3 regions of the Microbispora sp. ATCC PTA-5024 genome follow, and region 2 is predicted to be linked to each of the others. Evidence: riboswitches for the same ligand, from Rfam matches in the RefSeq annotation. Region 2 holds a riboswitch; each other region holds the start of a gene.
The links. A riboswitch is a leader RNA that binds a small molecule or an ion and turns the genes downstream of it on or off. The one in region 2 is predicted to bind cyclic di-AMP.
Positions count from the first base shown of each region.

Region 1 (2,255 bases), on a different contig from region 2:
GCTCCTCCGCTCGGCTCCGCCGGAGAGGGCCGGGTCGGCCGCGTCGCTGTCGGAGACGGGCGGCGAGTTCGGGGTGGCGGTCGGCGTCGCCGCGATGGGCAGCCTCGGCGCCCTCGTCTACCGCAGCCACCTCGCGCTGCCGGCGGGCCTGCCGGCCCAGACGGCCGAGGCGGTGAAGGGCGGCGTCGCCGCCGCGGTCGCCTCAGCCCGCGAGCTGCCCGCCGCGCTCGGCGCCGACGTGCTCGACGCGGCCCGGGCCGCGTTCACCAGCGGCCTCCACGTGGTCGCCGCCGTCGGCGCCGTGATCTTCATGGGCACCGCCGTCCTCGCCGCGGTCGTGCTCAGGGGCAGGACCGGGGACGGCGGGACGGCCCCCGCCGCGCAGGCCCCTATCCAGGACCCGGCCCTGGAGCCGGCCGGGGTCGGCTGAACCCGGGCGGATGCGAAGGAAGCGCGCACCGAGAGTGGTGCGCGCTTCCCCTGTGTGCGGTCCCGGTCAGGAAGCGGGGTAGTACGGGTAGCCGTACCCCGCGACGGAGTCCGTCGGCCTGGTGCGGACCTCGACGGCGCCGTTGCCCGTGTTGCCCTCGACGGTCTTGATCGTTCCGTCGCCGTTGTCCTTGATGACGAAGCCAACGTGGTCGATGTCGTCGATCGACTTGCTGCCGTTCCAGGCGAAGAACACCACGGCCCCGGGCTTGGGAACGTTCCCCCAGCGGCCGTGCTGGGAGAACCAGCGGGCGTGCTCGACCGTGTAGGAGTCCCAGCCCATGACGGGCGTGATGCCCAGCTTCTGGCCCACCCAGGAGACGAACATGTCGCACCACGGGGCGTTGAGGTAGGCCGACAGCTTGCCGCCGTCCCGGGCCAGCGTCTGCCGGGCGCGGGGAGTGGACATGTACCACTGCTGGAACTTGGTTCCGCCGCCGTAGGCGTTCTCGCTGATGCCCACCTGGCTGGACGCGAGCTTGATGACGTCGGCCGGGCCCACCTTGGGAAGCGTGGCCGCCGCCTGGGCGAGGGGGTCGACGGCGGTGCCGCCGTTGCCCGCGGGCTCCACGGCGTGCGCGGCGTCGGCGTGCGCGGCGTCGGCGTGCGCCGTCAGCGACGCGGTACACACACCGGCACTGGCGACGACACCCGTGACGAGTGCGGCACGGAGACAGGTCTTAAGGGCGTGCATGCTGGGGTCTACTCCCTTGCTTCCTTGCCGCCTACCGGGTTAGCTGACGGGTTCGGGCTGGAAGTGGCCCTACGGCACAGGTGCCGATTCACCCCAGGAGAGGTGGGTCCCCGGCTCCGCGCGGACGCGGATTCGACGGCCGGGCGGCATCCCGGAGCCGGGAGGCCGCGTCGGTTTTGAGGTGGGCACCCTTGACCGAGAATTGGACAGGTATGCCCTGAGCTGCCTAAAAGGTAATAGCTACACCGAAACCGGTCAAGTAAGGACAAGTCAGGTTTTACGTGCGATAGGGTCCGCAAACTCTCCCGCAAACCCACCCCTTGGACGGGCCGGCGGCATGCGTCCGGCGGATGGCGGCAGAGGGAATACCCGCGCGGCCCGCATAGCGATCATGGACTTCCGCCATGGCATCCCGCGCCTCCGATGCCCGGCCGGTGTCCCGCCGGTCGGCGCCATGGCCGGTACGGCCGGGGTTTCCGCCGGCGGCCGGGCACAGCCGCCGGTGCGCGTCGCCCTCAGCCGTCCCACCTTCCGGGATGACGTGTGCCCGCACTGTGAGACGGCCTCTCGGCCGGTGATCCCGGCGCCGGTCGCCGGCCCCTCACCGGATCCGGTCGCCACCACCCCTCGGCGCCGCCCTGCGGGGGCCGAATTCTTTACGTACGGGTAACGGCGACGGCACGGGTCCCAGCAGGTCATCCGGCTGACTGTCCCTGCCGACCCCAGGAAGACAGGGGCCTACCCACGTCCTCGCGTACGGGCCGAGGCTCTCATCCGTAACCCGGCATCCGACGCGAAAGGCATCACGATGACCATCACCCTCGTCACCGGCGGCACCAGGGGCCTGGGGCGCGAGACCGCCCGCCGTCTCACCGCCCTCGGCCACACCGTCTACCTCGGCGCTCGCGACGCGGAGCGCGGCCGGACCGCGGCCGCCGACCTCGGCGCCCGGTGGCTGCGGCTCGACGTGACCGACGACGACTCCGTCGCCGCCGCGGCGGCCGAGCTCGGCGAGCGGGAGGGCCGGCTCGACGTGCTGGTCAACAACGCGGGCGTCTTCGAGGGCATGGCG
Region 1 is NZ_KI866522.1:409,088-411,342, reverse strand. It holds gene MPTA5024_RS01880 (MFS transporter) at 1-430, shown strand, start outside; gene MPTA5024_RS01875 (CHAP domain-containing protein) at 497-1,183, opposite strand; cyclic di-AMP (ydaO/yuaA leader) riboswitch at 1,198-1,331, opposite strand; gene MPTA5024_RS01870 (SDR family NAD(P)-dependent oxidoreductase) at 1,992-2,255, shown strand, end outside.
Region 1: linked by a shared signal. The riboswitch ahead of MPTA5024_RS01875 (CHAP domain-containing protein) and the one ahead of MPTA5024_RS44255 (C40 family peptidase) in region 2 are both predicted to bind cyclic di-AMP.

Region 2 (2,255 bases):
ATCTCCGGTCGAGATGAAGGAGCATCCGGGTGTTGCCGAGCGTGTTCGGCTTGACGTGCTCCAAGTCGAGGAACTCGGCCACGCCCTCGTCGTAGGAGGCGAGCAGTTCGGCGTACACCTCGGGGGAGACGGGCGTGCCCTGGATCGGCACGAAGCCGTGGCGGCCGAAGAACTCGACCTCGAAGGTGAGGCAGAAGACCCGGCGGACGCCGAGCGCGCGGGCCGCCTCGATGAGCGCGGCGACGATCCGGTGGCCCACGCCCCGGCCGCGCACCGACGGGTCGACCGCGACCGTGCGGATCTCCGCCAGGTCCTCCCACAGGACATGGAGGGCGCCGCAGCCGGCGACCTGCCCGGCGATCTCCGCCACCCAGAACTCCTGGACGTCCTCGTACAGGGTGACCGTCGTCTTCTCGAGCAGGCGGGGGCCGACGCCGGAGTAGGCGTCCACGAGACGGCGGATCACGCGCACGTCCGGCGTCCGCGCCCGGCGCACGATGACCTCCGGACGGCCGGGCTCGGCGTGCGTCTGCTCCGCGACCTGCTCCATGGTCGGTCAGCCTAGCCGGGCCGCCGCCCGCCCCCACCGGGCCCACAACCGGTGCCCGGATTAACGGCCACACCCTAAAGCGGTTCACGACATCGGTTCGTTACCGTGCGTTTCCATGCGTACGCGCAGCGAGACCCAGCGGGTGGACCAGTTGGGTATGAGTTTTGCCCCGGCTTGGACCTGCGATAACGCGAAACAGAAATCCGACAAAACGGACTAGTTGCAGGTTAAACGGGGTCTATGGCGATCCGCTCCCGTGACCCGCCCGTGATCGTTCGGTTGTGGAACGTAGACGGGATTGGGAGTTCTGGTTGAGCAACAACTCGCGGTGCATTAGTGTCCTGCGACGATGCCGGTCGCGCGAGCCCCAATCGCGAGGACCGGACGCCGAGTCTTCGAAGCACCGAGCGTGTGGAGGGGAGCCGGGGACCCAACTGCGAGTCGGGCCGAGTGCGGCCCGTGTCGACAAGGGGTGAATCCGAAAGGTAGGGCTGCTCCGGCCCGAACCCGTCAGCTAACCCGGTAGGCGCCCAGGAGTGCCGTACGGACCCGCGTGACCATTCACGCCCAGGTCGGGTCCGTGAGCGCGGCACGACGAGGAGAGGAGCTTGGTTGCGCATGCGTGGAGGACGGTCCGCGGGTAGGCACGCCCGGGGCCGCAGGCCCGGAGGCACCACGGCCGGGTCGATCATCCGCCGGACGGCGTTCGTGAGCGTGGCCATCGGCCTCGTCACGTTCGGCGCCCCCGTCGTCGCCGCCACCGCCGATCCCAAGCCGAGCCTCAAGCAGCTGTCCGCCGAGGTTGAGCGTCTGTACACCCAGATCGAGACCCTCACCGAGCAGTACAACGGCGAGCGGGTCCGGCTCAAGGCCGCCCAGCGCTCCGCCGACCTGGCCAAGAAGAACCTGGCCAAGAGCGAGGCCGAGCTCGAGGTCAAGCGGCAGAAGGCCAGCCTGCTCGCCCAGAACTCCTACATGACCGGCGGGCTCGGCTCCGCGCTGGCGCTGATCGGCAACACCGACCCCAGCCAGTACCTCGACCAGGCCTCCACCACGTACGCGCTGGAGATGCAGCAGGGCCAGGAGGTCGCCGAGGTCTCCAAGGCCATGGACGCGGCCGCCCGGGCCAAGGCCAGCGCCACCGCCCGCCAGAGCGAGGTCAAGAAGCTGCTGACCAGCCTTGACGGGCAGCGAACCAAGATCGAGAAGCTGGTCAAGAGGGCGGAGAGCAACCTCTACAGCAGGGTCGCCGGCAGCGTCAGCACCGGCCGGGCCACCCGGATCTCGTTCCCCGTCGTCGGCGACGGCAAGGCCGCCGAGGCCGCGCGCTGGGCGCTCAGCCAGCAGATGCGGCCGTACGTGTGGGGCGCGGCCGGACCGACGTCGTTCGACTGCTCGGGCCTGGTGATGGCGGCCTACCAGCAGGTCGGGATCAGCCTCCCGCACTACACCGGCGACCAGTGGACCGCGGGCACCCACATCTCCCGTGACGAGCTGCGGCCCGGCGACCTCGTCTTCTTCTACCCGGACCTGCACCACGTCGGCATCTACATCGGCGGCGGCTACATGGTCCACGCCCCGCACACCGGCGACGTCGTACGGGTCGCGCCGCTCGGCAACCGCCCGTTCGCGGGCGGCGTGCGCATCGCCGACTGAGCCGGCTGAACGGAGGCCGCGCACGGCCGGGCTGCGGCCCGCCGTGCGC
Region 2 is NZ_KI866523.1:305,032-307,286, forward strand. It holds gene MPTA5024_RS13900 (amino-acid N-acetyltransferase) at 1-550, opposite strand, end outside; cyclic di-AMP (ydaO/yuaA leader) riboswitch at 926-1,094, shown strand; gene MPTA5024_RS44255 (C40 family peptidase) at 1,169-2,206, shown strand.

Region 3 (2,255 bases), 1.1 Mb from region 2:
GTAGGCCCGCGCGAGCGGCAGCAGCAGCTCCAGTGTGGGTTTGCGCTCACCGGACTCGAGACGCGACAGCGTGCTGACCGAGATGCCGGTGGACTCCGCGAGCTGGCTCAGGGTGCTGCCGCGCTTCTTGCGCAGCGCACGCAGCCGCGGGCCCACGGAGGCCAGGACCACGGCGTCGTCGTTTGCCATGTCGGCAATGCTACTTGTCGAATCGGCAGATCTGGACGCGTCCGGCGTGTCGCCCGAGACCGCCGCTCGCCGTCCCCCCCTTGAAGGCCCGAGCGGTCGCCTCTGCCACAGCTGGGGATGTCGATGTGACGAGCATCACTTTTGTCACCACATCACGTGCCCTGACCTGCGAATTCTTCCTTTTGATCCTTTTTACGGTCTCCTTACCGGTTTGCACCCCTTTGCGGCAATATGGCGCTACTTGGTAGTTTCCTTGCCCTACGACGGCGGCGTCCCCGTGGCGCGGCCATCGCGGAACCCGGCCCTGCCGGGTTGGAAACCGAACATCCACCGTCACCGCCGCCACGTCCTCTCCGCCCCCCTGGGCGCCGGTGATCGCCGAATCCGTGCAGCAAGGAGGCACGGAACCGGGGAACCAGTCGACCTTCGCCCGAAGGTCTGGGGTGAATCGGCGCGCCATGCGCCGTAGGGCGTCTTCCCTGCCCGAATCCGTCAGCTAACCCGGTAGGCGCAAGCGGAAGACTCGAGGAGAGATCCCTGTCTACCAACCCCACCACCCTGCTCCGCATCGCCATCGTCACGCTGGGTGGCGCCGCGCTCACCGCCTCCGCAGGGGCGTTGAGCGCACTGCCCGCGGCCGCCGCCACGGCGACGGTGACAGCCCCGCCCCCGGTCCTGTCGCCCATCCCGCCCGAGCCCGCCGCCCCGATCCTCACCGGGGTCGCCCCGTACGCCGGTGAGGCGCCCGCGGCTGAGGCGTCCGCGAACACGACGCTCAGCAAGTCAGCTCTTCAGCAGCAGAAGGCCGAACGCGCCATCGAGGTGGCCAGAAAGCAACTCGGCGACCCCTATGTATGGGGCGCCACAGGCCCCCGGGCGTTCGACTGCTCGGGGCTGGTCCAGTTCGCCTGGCGCAAGGCCGGCGTCAAGCTCCCGCGTACGACCTGGGAGATGCTCAGCGCCGTCAAGAAGAAGGTGTCCCTGGCGCATCTCAAGCCCGGCGACCTCATCTTCACCAGCGGCGGCGGCCACGTGGGCATGTACATCGGCCACAAGAAGGTGATCAACGCCCCGCACAGCGGTGCGGTGGTCAGCATCGACCCCCTCAAGGGCTACTGGAGGAGCAACTTCACCACCGCCGTACGCCCCGGGGTCTGACCCTGGGTGACATCCCCCGGCGGAGACGTCCTGACGCCTGCCCCGGTCAGGGCGTCTCCGCCGAGGGGCACGACGTCCGGTCCCCGGGGGACGAGGTCACGCGCGGGGCGCCTCCCTGCGAGCGGAGGCCGCGAGCCGTTCGGCGAGCGCCATGACGAGGCCGCGCAGTTCGTCCGGTCGCTCGATGACGAACGGCCGGTCGAGCGACGCGAGCACCGAGGGCAGCCAGTCGAGACGCTCTGCCCGCACCTCGACGCGGAGCCAGCCGTCGGTCTCGTGACCCGCGCCGTCCGCGGGCGGGCGTTCCTCCACAGTCGCGACACCGGCGGGGAGCCGGGTGCGGATCTGGTCGACCGTCCCCTGGATCCGCAGAACCACCTCATGCCGGTACGGAGCCGTGGCGAGCCCTGACAGGACGCGCTGCGCCGGGTCGAGTCCGGCGGGCGTCTCGAACGAGCCGGGCAGTGTCCTCGCGTCCGCGATGCGATCCAGCCGGAAGATCCGGTCCTCGCCGATGCCGGGATCCGCCCCCGTGACGTACCACCGGCCCGAATGGGCGACGAGCCCGTACGCGTGCAGCGTGCGTTCGCTGCGCCGGCCGTCGGCGGCGACGTACCTGATCGAGATCGGCCGACGGTGGCGCACCGCGTCCGCGATCGTGAGCAGGACCGCGGTCTCCGGGACGGCGACGTCGCCGGGCGGAGCCGTGAAGGCGAGGGATTCGAGCACGACGTCGAGCCTGCGGGCGAGCCGCTGGGGCAGTACCCGCCGGATCTTGGCCGCCGCCGTCTCACTCGCCGCGCCGGCCGCCGTCATCAAGCCCGCCCGGCGACCGGCGACCAGGCCGAGCAGCACGGCCAGCGCCTCATCGTCGCTCAGCATGAGTGGAGGCAGGCGGTATCCGGGAG
Region 3 is NZ_KI866523.1:1,401,109-1,403,363, reverse strand. It holds gene MPTA5024_RS19020 (helix-turn-helix domain-containing protein) at 1-189, opposite strand, end outside; cyclic di-AMP (ydaO/yuaA leader) riboswitch at 556-715, shown strand; gene MPTA5024_RS19015 (C40 family peptidase) at 808-1,347, shown strand; gene MPTA5024_RS19010 (helix-turn-helix transcriptional regulator) at 1,444-2,255, opposite strand, start outside.
Region 3: linked by a shared signal. The riboswitch ahead of MPTA5024_RS19015 (C40 family peptidase) and the one ahead of MPTA5024_RS44255 (C40 family peptidase) in region 2 are both predicted to bind cyclic di-AMP.